4 regions of the Rhizobium sp. PL01 genome follow, and region 3 is predicted to be linked to each of the others. Evidence: riboswitches for the same ligand, from Rfam matches in the RefSeq annotation. Region 3 holds a riboswitch; each other region holds the start of a gene.
What was found. Region 3 has a riboswitch for cobalamin ahead of bluB (5,6-dimethylbenzimidazole synthase). Riboswitches for the same ligand answer to the same signal wherever they lie in the genome.

Region 1: linked by a shared signal. The riboswitch ahead of R6X40_RS02830 (CbtB domain-containing protein) and the one ahead of bluB (5,6-dimethylbenzimidazole synthase) in region 3 are both predicted to bind cobalamin.
Region 2: linked by a shared signal. The riboswitch ahead of nrdH (glutaredoxin-like protein NrdH) and the one ahead of bluB (5,6-dimethylbenzimidazole synthase) in region 3 are both predicted to bind cobalamin.
Region 4: linked by a shared signal. The riboswitch ahead of R6X40_RS18625 (ABC transporter substrate-binding protein) and the one ahead of bluB (5,6-dimethylbenzimidazole synthase) in region 3 are both predicted to bind cobalamin.

Annotation. Positions count from the first base shown of each region.
Region 1 covers NZ_JAWQUM010000001.1:605,354-609,561, forward strand. The annotation lists gene R6X40_RS02815 (glucoamylase family protein) at 1-243, shown strand, start outside; gene R6X40_RS02820 ((2Fe-2S)-binding protein) at 280-1,137, shown strand; gene R6X40_RS02825 (CbtA family protein) at 1,182-1,952, opposite strand; gene R6X40_RS02830 (CbtB domain-containing protein) at 2,145-2,321, opposite strand; cobalamin riboswitch at 2,369-2,639, opposite strand; gene R6X40_RS02835 (EAL domain-containing protein) at 2,905-4,208, shown strand, end outside.
Region 2 covers NZ_JAWQUM010000008.1:123,978-128,185, reverse strand. The annotation lists gene metE (5-methyltetrahydropteroyltriglutamate--homocysteine S-methyltransferase) at 1-219, shown strand, start outside; gene R6X40_RS19245 (acyl-CoA thioesterase) at 216-914, shown strand; cobalamin riboswitch at 1,174-1,397, shown strand; gene nrdH (glutaredoxin-like protein NrdH) at 1,658-1,879, shown strand; gene nrdI (class Ib ribonucleoside-diphosphate reductase assembly flavoprotein NrdI) at 1,908-2,324, shown strand; gene nrdE (class 1b ribonucleoside-diphosphate reductase subunit alpha) at 2,294-4,208, shown strand, end outside.
Region 3 covers NZ_JAWQUM010000002.1:112,500-116,707, reverse strand. The annotation lists gene R6X40_RS04940 (acyl-homoserine-lactone synthase) at 1-124, shown strand, start outside; gene R6X40_RS04935 (DUF2865 domain-containing protein) at 300-1,409, shown strand; gene bluB (5,6-dimethylbenzimidazole synthase) at 1,410-2,117, opposite strand; cobalamin riboswitch at 2,161-2,374, opposite strand; gene R6X40_RS04925 (SDR family oxidoreductase) at 2,416-3,237, opposite strand; gene R6X40_RS04920 (phytanoyl-CoA dioxygenase family protein) at 3,326-4,208, opposite strand, start outside.
Region 4 covers NZ_JAWQUM010000007.1:328,816-333,023, forward strand. The annotation lists gene R6X40_RS18615 (ABC transporter ATP-binding protein) at 1-292, opposite strand, end outside; gene R6X40_RS18620 (iron ABC transporter permease) at 289-1,317, opposite strand; gene R6X40_RS18625 (ABC transporter substrate-binding protein) at 1,314-2,315, opposite strand; cobalamin riboswitch at 2,564-2,796, opposite strand; gene R6X40_RS18630 (heavy-metal-associated domain-containing protein) at 3,071-3,265, opposite strand; gene R6X40_RS18635 (heavy metal translocating P-type ATPase) at 3,428-4,208, shown strand, end outside.

The DNA.
Region 1 (4,208 bases), on a different contig from region 3:
CATATGCTGTCGAGCTATCCCGATGTTATCGACGCAGGACGCTTTCTGGGCAGTTTCAATCCAAGCGTTCCCGGCAAGACGGCGGAGGGGTGGCTTAACAACCGCAGCGTTGGTCTCGACCAAGGGCTGCTGGTGATGATGATCGAAAACCATCGCAGTGGCATTTACTGGAACCTGCTGCGTGAAACGCCGGTTATCCGGCGTGGCCTTAGACGGGCAGGCTTTTCCGGCGGCTGGCTTTAAGGTACACGGGCTGCCAGGAGATAACGGGCGGCCCCTGTGGACGAGAACCGAGATTCAGGCAGTTTTAAAGAGGATGATGGAAGACAGGCAGATGCCGCCATCGCCTGGCAGGCGGAGCATTTTCCGCAGGTCGCTGTGTCTCGGGAACGGGAAGGTGGTGGTTTTCTGCAGGTCACCGAGGCATGGCACGGTGATGGCGATATGGTCGAGTGCCTGCTTGACTATCAGAACCGCTTTGCCACCGGGATGGATGACCGCGTCAAAGGCGCCCATCTCATTTCCTTCTACAGCCACCATCTAAGCATAGCGGCTGCAGCAATTTATTTGCGGACAGGGCTGGTTGCTGACCTGCGCCCGGATCGGCTGACGTTCCGGTTTGAACCTATCGTTCCGCATGACCGCGTTCCACCGGTGGAAATTTGCCCGTCGGGTGTCTGCCGCTTTCATTTTCGCTTCGCAGGCTTTACCCGCATTGACCACTGGGCGGTGCTTTTTCACGATATGTTCGTCGAAAGCTTCATTCCGGTGATCGAGGCGCTGCAGGGCCGGACCGGCCTATCCCCGGTCGCACAGTGGCGGCTGGCTGCTGATGGCATTGCCGGCGCTTTTCTGGAGGTCGGCGCGGCCTTGGGCGAAGAGGAATGCGCAATGACTGCAGCCCTTGCCATCATCAACCGGACGGGCTCGCCACTCTCGTCCGACGTTGTGCGATACACTAGGCTCGACGCCGTTTGCGCTGGCGTTGCGGTCGAGCGTATCTTCCGGCTGCGAAGCGGCTGCTGTCTCAACTATCGAACAGAGGGTGGGGATTTCTGCGATGTCTGCGTGCTTCTCGACGAGGAGACGCAAAAAAGCCGCCTGCGTGCCCATGTCGAGCGCACCGGCGGCTTCTGATCGCCGCTACCGCGCAAGCAGTGCCTGCGCGGTAGAGATAGGGCTCAAGCCGATTTCAGAAACCGGTCGTTCAGGTATCCCGAGATCACACCGAGCACGATCCAGAATGCCAATGTCGTTGCCAAGGCGGCGACCGCGAACTCTGCACCGAGAACAGCCGGAACCGGGCTCGAAATGTCAGACGGCTGCGGCGCGCCGTAGACATGAGGTGCTGCGATCAGGACAAGACCGATGATCTTCGCAAGGATTTCACCGCGCAAGACGATGAGATAAAGGCCGGCGACAGAGAGAGCGATGGTCGCGATCCACCAGATCTGCCGGTCATGAAGATCGGCGGCGGGGAAGCCCGGCAACTCCGGCGGCAGGCCGATGGCGGGCAGAAGGTGAACCGTCAACCAGCCGCAGGCCCCCCAGAGAGCACCGTTGCGCAACGTAATCGGATAGTTGAAGGCAAGGCTGGCACCCGCGAGCAGCAGACCAAAGCCTGCGCCGGCCACGAGATTGGCGAGCAGCGTCCCAGAAAAGCGGCTCATGCCGAACATGATGCCGCCCTCATCTTCGTGCTCCCCCTCATGTGCGTAAGCGGGCGTGATCGGTGAGAGTGCCGACAGCATATCGCCGATCACCGACGACCGGTCGAGCGAGGAGTGCTGCTGGCTTTCTGTGCCAGCCGGCGGTTCGGCTGCTGGTTCCTTGACTTCATATTCCTCGGCATGAAGGATGAGCGGGACCACGCGCAATTCCTGCGCCGCCGTCATGAAGACGCCCGCAATCAATCCAGCCACCAATGCGGCCAGAAGTGTTTTGACAATCATTTGATACCCCCAAGTTCAAGCGGAGCAGATCTATCGTTGGTGCCCAACGCTTGTTGTGTTTCAATTCCCATGCGAAAAAATCGCCCAATGCCGAAGCAGGGGCGCACTTCATCGCCGCGTGATTTCCCGATGAAATCCGCGATCCTTGTTGTCGATGTCGTGCGGAAAGCGCAGGGCCTTCCACAGCCTACATCAATGGCAGGGGAAGCCGTAGGAATGGCGAACGTCGTGTGCGGTGTCATGCAGCACGGCGGAATTGGCAAGGCCGGCACCGAAAACCAGGAAGCCGCCGATCAACAGGGCGAGAATAGCGGTCGTGATGCGGTCGTTGAGAGAAAGCGGAACGCTTGAAACTGTAGTCGTAGCCATGACAACCTCCGTGATGGCGCGTGGGAAATATCCCACCCAATTGGGCACCATGCCCTTCATCAACCGGCAGGTTTCCTGGCTCGCGGCGTCAGGCGCTTTCGCGCCAAGGAGCCTGCCTCACCTTCCCGGGGCAGGGGCACAAGGCCCGTCGCCGCAGTGGCTTCTACCGGATGAACGTACCGGCATGACAAACTCTGACCGCTCTACAGTCGCGGGGTCGGCCGTGATAAAGATGCCCAGAATGGGTCCATCCGTCACGTTCCCATTTACTCCCCGAAAGCACCTCGCTCCCAGAGAACCAATTGATGCAATGATGATTATGCCGCTGCCCCGGTCATGTCAATTCAACGCTGCGACCTCCAGTAGCGCATTGCCGCCTTCGATTTTTGCGTTCCCCGTCGAAATTCGATATGCAAGATGTCGTTAAAAGCGCCTAAGTTGCAGATGGTTTATTTGAAGCAACACTTAATGGTTGATTGTTTTGAAAAATGCTCTTCTCTTCCAATGGAACAATAGTTCTTTAGGAACCTTGGTGTAGAATGCGGCGGCGCTGAAACGCGAAGAATCCTTCATAGAGAAAACCATGAAAGCGGCGAGGTCCGAACAGGAATTCCAGAATATTCTTCGCCGCTTGGGAATTGCGCTTGACGCTTCTCAGATCGGTGTGTGGGAGCACGATACGCAGAAAGACGAAGTCGTCTGGGATCTGCAGATGCACCGGCTCTACGGAACCGGAAAGACGCAAAAGCGCGTCAAGGCGGAGGTATGGATGAACGCGATCCATCCCGATGATTTTGCCCAGGCCCAGGCCGATTTCGACAAGGCGATCGCAGCCAAGGATGTCTATTCCTCGGAATACCGGATCGTTCTGCCCAACGGTGAAATCCGCTACCTTCGGTCTCGCGCCTATTGTTTCGAGGAAAACGACAATATCACCCTCATCGGGGCCGAATGGGATGTCACTGCCGATGTATTGCTCAATCGCGAATTGCGGCGGCAGAAGGCGATTGCCGAAGCGCGCGCGGTTGCTCTTGAAGCGAGCACCGGGCGGATCGAATATGCGGCCGAGCACGATTACCTGACAGGGCTTCCCAATCGCCGGTTTTTCGACCGGCGATTGGGCGAGCTTGCCAGCGATACCGGACTGGAAAAGCTGGCAATCCTGCACATCGGTCTCGACCGGTTCAAGCAGATCAACGATACCGCCGGCCATTCGGCCGGAGACGATGTCTTGAAATCCTGCGCCAAGCGGATTGAAGCAGGCGTGCCGAAGAACTCGTTCATTGCGCGGGTCAGCGGAGATGAATTCGCGGTTCTGATTGCAAATTTTACGTCGCTGGATGATCTCAAAAGCCGGGCAGAGCGGTTGACGCAGCAATTGAAACAATCGGTTTGGCACAATGACGAGGAGTTGCGTACTGGCGGGTCGATCGGGGTCGCCGCTGCCAGCGGCCGCCATATCGCCGGGCTTCTGGCCGAGTCCGATATTGCCCTTCACCGCGCCAAGAAACTCGGCCGGGGGCGGGTTGAGGTGTATTCGGCGCAATTGAAGGCGCAACTCAACAACGAGCAACGGGTCGGCAGGCAATTCGCTCATGGACTGGAGAAGGGTGAATTCATTCCCTACTATCAGGCGCAGATCGATGCCCGCACCCGGCGTGTTGTCGGGATGGAGGCTCTGGCGCGCTGGCGCCATCCGAAGCGCGGACTGATTCTGCCGGGCGAGTTCATCAAGGTTGCGGGTAATCTCGGCCGGCTGGACGATCTCGATTCCGCAATATTGAAAGCAGCGTTGAAAGACCGCCAAAACTGGATAAGGCAAGGCGCGCATGTGCCCCGCATCGCTGTGAACGTATCGGCCGCCCGGTTGTCGGATCCGCTTTTGAT
Region 2 (4,208 bases), on a different contig from region 3:
TACGATATCCATTCGCCACGTGTGCCGAGCGTCGCGGAGATGGTCGAACTCCTCGATAAGGCAAGCGAAGGGCTGGTTGCAGGACAGATCTGGGTCAATCCGGATTGCGGCCTGAAAACGCGCAAATGGGAAGAGGTCAAGCCGGCACTCGTCAACATGGTTGCCGCAGCCGTGGAGCTGCGTACCGGTCTTGAACGCCGCCGTGCAGTCAACTCATGACGCCGATTGCAAAGCAACACACTGCGCCGGGGGATTCCCCGGCGCAGACCCGGCTCATCGATCTGGTTTTCCCCGGTGACACCAATCATGACGGCACATTGTTCGGCGGCGCCGGATTTGCTCTGATGGACCGGATCGCCTTCATCGCGGCCACGCGCCATGGACGTGTCCCTTTCGTGACGGCCTCCTGCGACCACGTCGATTTTCGCGCGCCTGCCCGCATCGGGCAGCTGGTCGAACTGGTGGCGCGGCCGGTTCGGGCCGGGCGGCGATCCTTGACCGTTGAGGTGGAGATGATCACCGAGGACCTGATCGGCGGCGAGCGGCACCTGTGTACGCGCGGATCGTTTGCCATGGTGGCGATGCCGGACGGCGACAAGCCGGATTGGCACGTGCCAGCGATTGCAGCAGAGGTGTCGGAGCCAGCCGGCACCGAACTCAGAATGACGGATATCGTCTTTGCCGATCAGGCCAACAGCTTCGGCAAGATGTTCGGGGGAGACGCCCTGGCGGCAATGACCAAGGCTGCCTTTGTCGTAGCGTCCCGGCACAGCCGCATGATCACCGTGCTTGCCTCGTCGCGGCGGGTGGATTTCAAGCATCCGGTCCCCGTCGGCTCTATCATCGACATGGTCGCCGGGATCGTCCAGACCGGCAGGCGTTCGATCACTGTCGCGGTTGAGCTTTGGGCGTAGACATTGCTCGACGGCAGCCGGAAACTGACGGCGCGCGGCGAGTTCGTCATGGTATCGGTCGGCCCGGACGGCCGGCCAGTGACCGAGGCGCGTGGCTCATAGCGGAAACCAGAACGGCTGTCCCCGGCGATGGCCCCGTTTATCCACAGCCGATTGCCGTCCCCGGTATTAACTCCCCATTATCCACAACGCCGCAAAAATTATCCGCCACGGAGCGGGTTTCCGGCATCTACACATTGACGTAATTTTCACATCGTATACTATATCTAGTGTTCAAGGTTCCTCTGAATTGCAAGGTTTGGAGGCTAAGAGGGAATACGGTGCGCTTGGCCATTCTGGCCGGACAAAACCGGAGCTGCCCCCGCAACTGTAAGCGGCGAGCGTCTGTTTCATTTCAAGTCACTGAAGCATCAGTCTTCGGGAAGACGGAATGGACGCCACGACCCGCAAGCCAGGAGACCTGCCTTAAACAAAACGTCCACGGGCGGGGTGCCCGGAAGGTCGCGTGATGTGCAGCGGAATGACTCCGCTTTGTGTTGCGTTCTTCCGATGTCCGCCAAACAGGCTTCGGGTGAAAGCATGTCAGTCAATCGAATTCGCAGACCTCAAGACGTGGGATCGCGATCGGCGGCGCAAGCCTAACCTCTCGCAAGCATCGCAATACAAGACCTGACGATCGGATCCGCGTGCAGCGGCTCGGAACCTTTCGTGCGCCAGCAACATCACAGACCACGAGGAACGTCATGAACATTACCGTCTACAGCAAGCCTTCCTGCGTCCAGTGCACCGCGACCTATCGCGCGCTCGATCGCGAAGGCATCGACTATCAGATCATCGACATTTCCAAGGACGAGGACGCCTTCGCAAAGGTCATCGGCCTCGGATACCAGCAGGTTCCGGTCGTCATTGCCGGGCAGGACCATTGGGCCGGATTCCGTCCGGACAAGATCAGCGCGCTTTCCTGAGCATGGCCTGAGCACGGATTGAAAAGCGATGGGCCTGATCGTCTATTATTCCAGTCTTTCGGAAAATACCCATCGCTTTGTCGCCAAGCTCGGTCTGAAATCGACCCGCATTCCCGTCAGCAGTGGCGGGGAAACGCCCGACGTGCGCGAGCCTTTTGTTCTCATCCTGCCGACCTATTGCGGCGATGACGGCAAGGGCGCGGTTCCCAAGCAGGTGATCCGCTTTCTCAACAATGCGGACAACCGATCCCTCATCCGGGGCGTAATCGCCGCCGGCAACAGCAATTTCGGCGAGACATTCGGTCTCGCGGGCAATGTCATCTCGGATAAATGCCGGGTGCCGTACCTCTACAGGTTCGAGCTTCTGGGTACGGACGAGGACGTCGCCAATGTCAGACATGGATTGGAACGATTTTGGACGTCTCAACGCTCGAACGCCCTTTGAAGGCGACGGAAACCGCGATTGACTATCATGCGCTGAACGCGATGCTGAACCTCTATGACGACGAGGGGAAGATCCAGCTGGACAAGGACCGGCTGGCCGCCAAGCAGTATTTCCTCCAGCACGTCAACCAGAACACCGTGTTCTTCCATAACCTGCGAGAGAAGCTCGATTACCTGGTGACCGAAGGGTATTACGAGCGCGAAGTTCTCGACCAGTATTCGTTCAACTTCGTGCGCGATCTGTTCGATCATGCCTATGACAAGAAGTTCCGCTTCCCGACCTTCCTCGGGGCGTTCAAATATTACACCAGCTACACGCTGAAGACCTTTGACGGGAAGCGCTATCTCGAGCGCTACGAAGACCGCATCTGCATGGTGGCGCTGGCGCTGGCGCAGGGCAACGAAGCGACTGCCCGCGACATGGTCGACGAGATCATTTCCGGCCGCTTCCAGCCGGCAACGCCGACCTTCCTCAATGCTGGCAAGAAACAGCGCGGCGAGCTGGTTTCCTGCTTCCTGCTGCGTGTCGAAGACAATATGGAGAGTATCGCCCGCGGCATCAATTCGGCGCTGCAGCTGTCGAAGCGCGGCGGCGGCGTTGCCCTGTCGCTCACCAACATCCGCGAGGCCGGTGCACCGATCAAGCAGATCGAAAACCAGTCGTCCGGGATCATTCCGGTGATGAAGCTGCTGGAAGACAGTTTCTCCTATGCCAACCAGCTTGGCGCGCGCCAGGGGGCAGGGGCCGTCTATCTCAACGCCCACCATCCCGATATCATGCGCTTCCTCGATACCAATCGCGAAAATGCTGACGAGAAGATCCGCATCAAGACGCTGTCGCTCGGCGTCGTCGTTCCCGATATCACCTTCGAACTGGCGAAGAACAACGAGGACATGTACCTGTTCTCGCCTTACGACGTGGAGCGCGTCTACGGCGTGCCGTTCACAGAAATCTCGGTAACGGAAAAGTACCGCGAGATGGCGGATGATGCCCGGATCACCAAGAAGAAGATCAAGGCGCGCGAGTTCTTCCAGGTTCTTGCCGAAATCCAGTTCGAGAGCGGCTATCCCTACATCATGTTCGAAGACACGGTGAACCGGGCCAACCCGATCGCCGGACGCATCACGATGAGCAACCTCTGCTCGGAAATCCTGCAGGTCAGCGAAGCCAGCGAATATAACGATGACCTGTCCTACAAGCACATGGGCAAGGACATTTCCTGCAATCTCGGCTCGCTGAACATTGCGGCCGCAATGGATAGCCCCGATTTCGGCAAGACCATCGAAACCTCGATCCGGGCGCTGACTGCCGTTTCCGACATGAGCCATATCTCCTCGGTCCCGTCGATCGAGAAGGGTAATGACGATAGCCATGCCATCGGTCTCGGTCAGATGAATCTGCACGGCTATCTCGCCCGCGAGCGCATCTACTACGGCTCGGAAGAAGGCGTCGATTTCACCAATATCTATTTTTACACAGTGACCTACCATGCCGTGCGCGCATCAAACCGGATCGCGGTCGAGCGTGGAGTAAGCTTCAAGGGCTTTGAGAACTCGAAATATGCCTCTGGCGACTATTTCGACAAGTATACGCAAGCTGAATGGATGCCCGCGACCGAACGTGTCAGGGAACTGTTCGCAACGGCCGGTATCGATATTCCAACGCAGGAAGACTGGAAGGCACTGAAAGAGGCGGTCATGACAACGGGCCTTTATAATCAGAACCTTCAGGCCGTGCCGCCGACCGGATCGATCTCCTATATCAACCACTCGACATCCTCGATCCATCCGATCGTCTCGAAGATCGAGATCCGCAAGGAAGGCAAGATCGGCCGCGTCTATTATCCAGCCTCGTTCATGACCAACGATAACCTCGAATATTACC
Region 3 (4,208 bases):
CTACGCCGTTGCCGTTGCCTGGGAGGTCACACCCGATCTTCTGGAACGAATGAAAAGCGTCGCAGAAATCGGTGGATCGGTGCTGGAGCGGCCGATGTCGCTGGAAATGGCCCGGGCGGCTTAAACGACCGGCCCCGGGAGAGCCGCCGATTGTGGCTCTCCCGCCTCGCCCAGCATGTTTCTCCCACCTGCCGTTAACGCTGGTTTGCGGACTGCGTTGCAGCACCGTCGAATGACGCTATGATGGGAGGAAAGTCAGAGTGCGCGGGATGTTCCTTCGCACCCGGCGCGGTGCCGGTATGCTCAGGCGAGAGAAACACGTGATCTTCCGTTCGATATCCTTTGCGGCGCTGATAGCCCCGCTTCTTCTGGTCATGACGGCCACAGCCGACGCCTCATCGGTGTGCGAACGGCTGAGTGCTGACCTTGCCAGCTTGCCGAAGATCGTCGCCTCCAATGCCAATCTGCGCGACTATACCGGCGCGATCTCCCGCCAGAACCTGGACCTGCGGCAGGCGCGCAGCGATCTCAGACGGATGGGATGCAGTTCAGGCAGCGTCATCATTGTCGGAGGCGAGAACGAAGAAGCCTGCCATAGCCTCGGTGCCGAAATATCGCAGATGGAGATGGATCTCGAAACGCTGAAGGCGCGCCGTCAATCCATGTTGGATGGCAGCAACAGCGACATCAGCCGGCGGCGCGTTCACGCCGCGCTGGCTGCCAATCGCTGCTTTGAGGAACAGGATGAAGTCCTCAACGCCGCCGTGGAAGAACCGGAAACCCACCGGAATATCCTAAACGACCTGCCGCCGATCAACGAAGGCTATGACGACTGGCGCGGCAGCAACGCCGACTTCACCACACCGGATGATGGTTTTGGGCCGAGCGCCGACTATCCCGGTAGCCTGCGGACACTCTGTGTCCGCACCTGTGACGGGGCGTTCTTTCCGATCTCGTCGAATTCATCGCCGGCCGATTTCCAGCGCGATGCCGAAACCTGTCAGAGGCGCTGCCCCGGAACAGAGACGGCGCTCTATTATCACGCGCTCGTAACCGAAGAAACAAATCAGATGGTTTCCGCCGCCACCGGCGAGCCCTATGCCGACCTGCCGTCGGCTTTCGCCTACAAAACCCGCGATCTCAGCCGGCCCGGCCAATGCGGCTGCTCTCCAGCCAGCCGGACAGCCACGCAACAAAGCACGCCGGACGACGGCAAGGGTGTCATCGACCTTCGCACCAGCAAGAAGGCTGACCCGATTGAGGCAAAGAGCACAATTGCCGACCGGCCCTACAATCCGCAGGACACCAAGGTCCGCGTCGTCGGCCCAAGCTTCCTGCCCTCGCAGGAAACCTCGATCGATCTCAGGCATCCTGCCGGTCCGGGATATCAGCAGCAGCAAACCAACTGATCAATCGCCTGCTGATCGATTGCTTGGCCTGACGCCCCAGGTATCCTCAAACACCAGCTCCTCAAGCGGCAAGCGCTGACGCCAGCCTTTGACGGCAAGCTCCGGCTCGGCATACAGCGCATCGACATAACCAAGGCACAGCCAGGCGATGATCTCGATATGATCGGGAATGCCGAGCACGTCCTTGATATCGCGATCATGGAAAATGCTGACCCAGCCGACACCCACCCCCTCGGCGCGTGCGGCCAGCCACAGGTTCTGCACCGCACAGACAGTGGAAAACGCATCCATGCGCGGATTGTGCGTCCGGCCAAGAACCACTTTTCCGGCCCGCGTCGGATCGCAGGTAACACAGATGCTCACCGGCGCCTTGCGGATGCCTTCGAGCTTCAACGACCGGTATTGATCCCGCGCCGCGCCTTCGAACATCAGCGCCGCTTCCTCGTTCGCGCGCTGAAAGGCCTCGAAGACACGAGCGCGCTTTTCCTCGTCCCGGACAACGATGAAATTCCACGGCTGCATGAAGCCAACGGACGGTGCACTATGAGCGGCGGCAAGAAGCCGCCCGAGCACGTCATCGGGCAACGGTGTCGGTAGAAATTGATCGCGCACGTCGCGGCGGGTTTCGATGGCCCGGTAGACGGCAGCGCGCTCGTCTGTTGAAAATGCGTCCGCCTTCACAAGGCGGTCTTGCGGTTCAGTTTGCATCGTTTGATCCCCAACAATGCGAAACCTCCCGCCGTCCGCGCGGGGTTGGTCTATCTCGTCAGGCCGGTCTTCTGACTGCGGATCATCCGGCTTTGCCGCCTTCCCAGATCGGTTTAAGATCCAGTGGCAGAATTCTGAAATAATTCAGAGATTCACAAACACAAAGCCGTCCCCGTTACAGCGCTGGGCACGTCCCGGATTTTCACCGGATTCCCGATTCTCCCGCCTGCGCGGGCACCTGAACGGACCGATATGGCCATAGCGGGCCGCCGATTGCAAGGCGGCCCGCCTGTTGTCCTCACATGGCAGCGACCGGATGCGGAGAACCGTCATAGGCACCCCAGATCGACTGATCGAAGCAGATCACCGAGCCGGTCATCAGTCCGGACTCACCAGACGACAGATAGGCGCAGGCACGTGCCACTTCGGCCGGATCGACCAGACGGCCAAACGGCTGGCTGGCGGCAGCCTTTTCCAGCCAGTCGCTTGCCGCACCATGAAATTCGCGCTGGATGCGATCTTCGCCTTCCGACGCCATCCAACCGATGTTCAAACCGTTGACGCGAATGCGGTTGCGCAGGACGGCATAGGCCGTGTTCTTGGTGAGCGTTTCCAGGGCGCCTTTGGAAGCGCAATAGGCCGCAATGAAGGGCTGCCCCGCCTTGGCCGACATCGACCCGATATTGACGATGGTTCCCTCGATCTTCTCCCGGCGCATCACGTTGATCGCCTCCTGCATCAGGAAGAACGGCGCCCGCACATTGACCGCAAACATCCGGTCAAACAGTTCAGGACTGGTATCGAGGATTGTGCCGCGATCGGTAATCGCCGCCGCATTCACCAGCGCATCCACCCGGCCGAATGCGCTGTCGCAGGCGGAAACCACCTTGCGCGCATCCTCGACTTGTTCAAGATCGGCCTGCACGTAGACGACCTTGGTACCCGTCGCCTTGCCGATCTCGGCGGCCTTGGCCTCGCCCTTGGCGGCGTTGCGGCCACAGATGACGATGCCTGCCGCACCGCGCTCGGCAAACAGCGTGGCGATCGTTGCGCCCAGCCCTTGGGTGCCGCCGGTGACGATCGCGATCTTGCCGTCCAGACGGCCATAGTCATTGCTCATTGCATTTCCTCCGGTTTCAATGTCGCTGATGTCAAAAAACTCCCGCCCGGAATTCGGGCAGGAGTTCGAATTGGGTGATTGTAACGCGTTAGCTGAGTTTCTTCTCCGACTGTGCCGCAAGAGCTGCGGTAAACGCGGCCTCCTCCCAACCACCAGACAGTGCCTCGTGCATCAACTGCGCCTGCGTCTTCGGAGCAAGCCCGCCGACGGGTGGGTCCCTGTCGAGATTGGTCGGGAACGAATAGCCCTCGGCACAGGATGCGATCGCGCAGCCCGCTTCCGCATGGGACAACCGGCCATCCGCAAGCATTGCCTTCAACGCCGGATAGAGCACGGCACTCATGCGCTGCCGATTGACGGTCTCCATTGCCCGGCCAAAAGCCGAGGAAACCTGCAAAAGGTTGGCTACGCGCTTGATACCCTCGGAGCGATTGGTTCCGGCTGCGTGAAAGAGTGCCGGGTTAAAGAACACCAGATCCCCCTTCGACAGGGGCAATTGAATATGATGGCGATCAAAATAATCGCGAAATTCCTGGCGTTTCAGCGCCAGATAGCCCGGAACATAGGTCTGGCTGTAGGGCAGGAACAGGGTCGGTCCGCTTTCTAGCGGCATGTCGCAATGGGCAACCGCCCCTTGCAACGTCAGGACCGGTGACAACCGGTGGACATGCGCTGGAAACTGCTCGATCGCGGACGACGTCTGAAAGCCGAGATGGTAGTCCCGGTGCGCCGATTGTGCCGCTCCGCCCGGATTGACCCGATTGACCTGCGCGGTCATCTGGTAGCTCGGCCCGAGCCAGGCTTCGCTGACCAGCGCGATCAGCGCGTTGCCATAATAGGCAGCAAAATTCTCAGGGTCGCGCAGGCAGTGCTTTTCCAGCGAATTCCAGATGCGGTCGTTGGCGCCAGCCTTGGCAAAATGGTCGCCGCCGCCGGTATTGGTCCGGTGCTGTTCGTTGATGATATCGTCG
Region 4 (4,208 bases), on a different contig from region 3:
CCACGGCTTGGCGCGCCGTGATCCGCTCGGCGGTCTCGGCCTGCTGTTCCACAAGCGCGATCCTCTGGGCGATTTCGCGACGACCGAGGGTCTGGAGCCGTTGTCCGTCGAGCAGGACTTCGCCGGAGCGCGGTTTTCGGATGCCGGAGAGTAGCGACATCAGACTGGTTTTTCCCGAGCCATTGGGGCCGACGATGCCCAGAAACTCGCCCGGCGCGACATCGAGCGAGACATCCTGAAGGATGGTGACGCCCCCGGCAGACCAGGAAACATTATGCGCCGAGAGTTTCATGCTGAGACCCGCCTGCGACCGAGGATAAGAGCAAAGGCCGGCGCACCCACCAGCGCGGTAATGACGCCGATTGGCAGGACCTGGCCGGGAATGATGACGCGGGAGATGATGTCCGCCGCGATCATGAACACAGCGCCGATCAGGGCGGAAGCCGGGATCAGCAATCCATGTCTCACACCGACGACCATGCGGGCCGCATGCGGAATGACGAGACCCATGAAGCCGATCGAGCCGACAATGCTCACCATCACCGCCGTCATCAGCGCCGAAATGCCGATCAGCACTGCATAGACGCGGCGGACATTGATACCGAGCGAGGCGGCCGATTCCGAGCCGAAGGTGAAGGCATCCAGTGCACGCGCCTGCCAAAGGCAGACAGCGATCCCAACGACCACGCAGGGGAAAGCGAGCCAGACATCAGTCCATCTGACGCCTGAGAGATTGCCGAGCAGCCAGAACATGATGCCGCGAGCCTGTTCCGCATTGGCTGCCTTGGTCACGATGAAGGACGTCAATGCATTGAAAAGCTGGGAGCCGGCCACACCGGCAAGAATGATGGCGCTGGTGCCGCGCCCTGCTCGCAAGGCTAACAGGCTGACAAGACCGAAGGCGACAAGCGCGCCGAAGAATGCCCCCGCAGGCATGGTCAGGAAGCCCGCCCCAAATCCGAGAATGGCAACGCCGACCGCGCCTGTCGAAGCGCCGGCGGAAATGCCTAGAATATAGGGGTCGGCGAGCGGATTCCTCAGCAGCGCCTGCAAAACTACGCCGGACACCGCGAGTGCCGAACCGCAACACGCAGCAACCACGGCACGGCTCATCCGGTAGTTCCAGACGATACCCTGGTCGATGGGATCAAGCGGGTATCCTGCGTTCCACAGGCGGTTTGCGGCCGTCTTGGCAACAATCTCCATCGGAATTGCGGTCTCGCCGATGGCCGCGCCCAGCCAGAGCGCAGCGAGCAGAATGACAAGCGCCAGCAAAATGGCGCCTGTCTTCGACAGCGATGAAATGATCGCGATCACCTGTTGAGCCCGGATGCCGCGATCGCATCGGCCAGGACTTCGATGCCTTCGATCGTACGGATCGTCGGGTTCATCGACTGTGCGTCCATCTCGACGACACGACCATCCTTGACGGCGGCCATGAGGCTGGCGACAGGGTCTGTCTTCAGGAACTCAAGCTTGACGGCGATGTCATCGGCGGGGAAGCGGCGACGTGTCAGCTTTCCGGCGATGATGAACGTCGGATTGGATTTCGCGATGGTTTCCCAGCCGACCGTCGGCCATTCCTCATCGCTCTCGATGACGTTCTTGACGCCGAGCGTGCGCAGGATATAGCCCGGCGCGCCGTACTTGCCTGCGACATAGGGATCAATGTCCGTTTCGGCGCTCGAGAACCAGAATACGGCCGAAAGCTTGTCGTTGGCGGCAGAAATCTTCTTGCGGGCAGCGTTTTCGCGCGCCTTCAGATCGGCGATCACCTTCGCACCCTGATCCTGGACGTCATAGATTTTGGCGAGTTCTGCGATTTCGCGATAGATTAGGTCCATGTCGAAGGGTTTCAGCCGGACACCGTCATCGCCGGCAGAATTGTCCTTTCCGTTGCAATCCGACGGAGAAATATAAGCCGGAATGCCAAGCTCTTCGAACTGTTCAGGCTTTCCGACGACCCCTTCAGGTCCAATCATCCACTGGAATTGGGCCGTAACCAGATCAGGCTTTTTACCGATGACACTCTCGAAGCTCGGATCGTTGTCGGCGAGCCGCTCGATCTTGGAATTGATCTCCTCATATTGCTTGAGGACCGGGCCGATCCAAAGCGCGGTGCCGACGACCTTCTCGTGAACGCCGAGCAGATAGAGAATTTCGGTGGTGCTCTGACCGATCGAGACTGCCCGCTCTGGCGCCTTGTTGATGGTGATCTTGCGGCCGCAATTGTCGAGCGTCAGCGGATACGCGGTCTTTTCCGCGAAAGCCTGGGTCGCTGCGAGCGAAACAAAGACAGCGGCGCTGGCCAGCATGGCAATCGATTTGAGTACGAACATATGGTCCTCCGGATGACTTACGCTTCAAGGCGGATTCGGTGAGGGCATGGGACATTGCGACCTGCAGCACCGCGCGCGATGCAATCGGTCGCCAAAGCCTTTCAGCCCGAAATGAGACAGATGCAGCGGGATGGGAAATCCGGGAGAATGCGCGTGAACGCGCTGCAGGTTCGGTTGGAAACCGTCATCACTATCTCCTGTACAGGGCATCCCCGCCCGTGACGTTGGATCGATCTTATGACGGCAGGTCTCCTGGCTCACGGATGTCTGCTCTCATCTGCCTTCCCGGAATTTCTTCCAGTGGCATGACACCTTCCGGCGTCACAAGGATGATAGGCAATCCGCTTACAGTTGCGGGGGCAGCCACGGTTTCGGTCCCTCTTGGGTCGTCCTCACCGTGTTCCCTATTAATCCCCTCAGAGTCATCACTCGGGGAACCGTCGGTGGCGAATTAGCACCGAGTTTTGGGCCGCGTCAACGTAAACTGGAGGTTGTCAGCAAAGTTTTTCCCGCATGCCCGAGTGATGCTCCCACGACGGCAAACCGATGTCTCAATCGCGCCTCTTAATGGTAGGTGAGGGGTGATTTCATGAGCCTATCAAGACGCCATTGGCCGTTATCAGCTATCGGAGAATTGGGACGCCGGTGCTCAACCGACGCCCCCGCGGGCGCGAAAACGCCCGCGCACGCGATAAAGAGCGGCGTATCTTTGTTCTTGATGCCGCCTTCGCTCAGTTCGTTGTTGCCGGATAGCCGGCTTCTTCGAGAGCCTTTTGAAGGGCTGCTGAGGTTGCTGTTGTTTCGACCTTGACAGTGCGTGCGGCGGGATTGGTCTCGATCCCGGCATTGGGGTCGATGGACTGGATCGCCTTGGTGACGGATCTGGCGCAGCCGCCGCAGGTCATATTTTCGATTTTGAGGTCCATTGACATTCTCCTTGTTTGGGACTGATGACGTGGAAGATGGGGCTTCCAACCATGGGAAGGTCAAGTGGCGTTTAACGGGAAAGTTTGCTATTGACCTTCCCATGGTTGGAAGCCCCATCTTCTATCCGAACCTGAATTTCGGAACGAGAAAAGGAGGCGGCTATGAATGCCCCCGTTCGATCAACAGACTTGTTTTCAACGCTATCGCTACCCATCGAGGGCATGACCTGCGCGTCCTGCGTCGGTCGTATAGAACGAGCATTGAAAGCCGTCCCCGGCGTTGAGACCGTATCGGTCAACCTGGCGACGGAACGCGCGAGCATCACGACCACGTCGGCAGTTCCCCGTGCAAAGCTTGTCGAGGCTGTCGAAAACGCCGGTTATTCCGTGCCGGTTAAATCTGCCGGTGCGGCAGGTCCCACGGAGCTATCGATCGAGGGCATGACCTGCGCATCCTGCGTTGGCCGCGTCGAGCGCGCGCTGAAGGCAATCCCCGGCGTGACGGAGGCAATCGTCAATCTGGCGACAGAGCGGGCCACGATCCGCGGAACCGCCGATGCGGCGGCCCTGATTGCCGCGATTGAAGATGCCGGTTACGACGCAAAGGTCATCGGCACGGCCGCCGGCTATGGCGGCGAGGGCGAGAACGCCGAGCGCGCAGAAAAGAAGGACGCAGAGCGGCGTGAACTGACCCGTGACTTTACCATCGCAGCGGTGCTGACGGCGCCGATCTTTCTGATCGAGATGGGATCGCATCTGATCCCGGGCGTACATGGCCTGATCGAATCGACGATCGGCATGCAGTGGAGCTGGTACATCCAGTTCGCGCTGACAACACTGGTGCTGTTCATTCCGGGCATCCGGTTTTATGACAAGGGACTGCCGGCGCTCTGGCGGCTTGCTCCCGACATGAACTCGCTCGTGGCCGTCGGTTCGCTTGCAG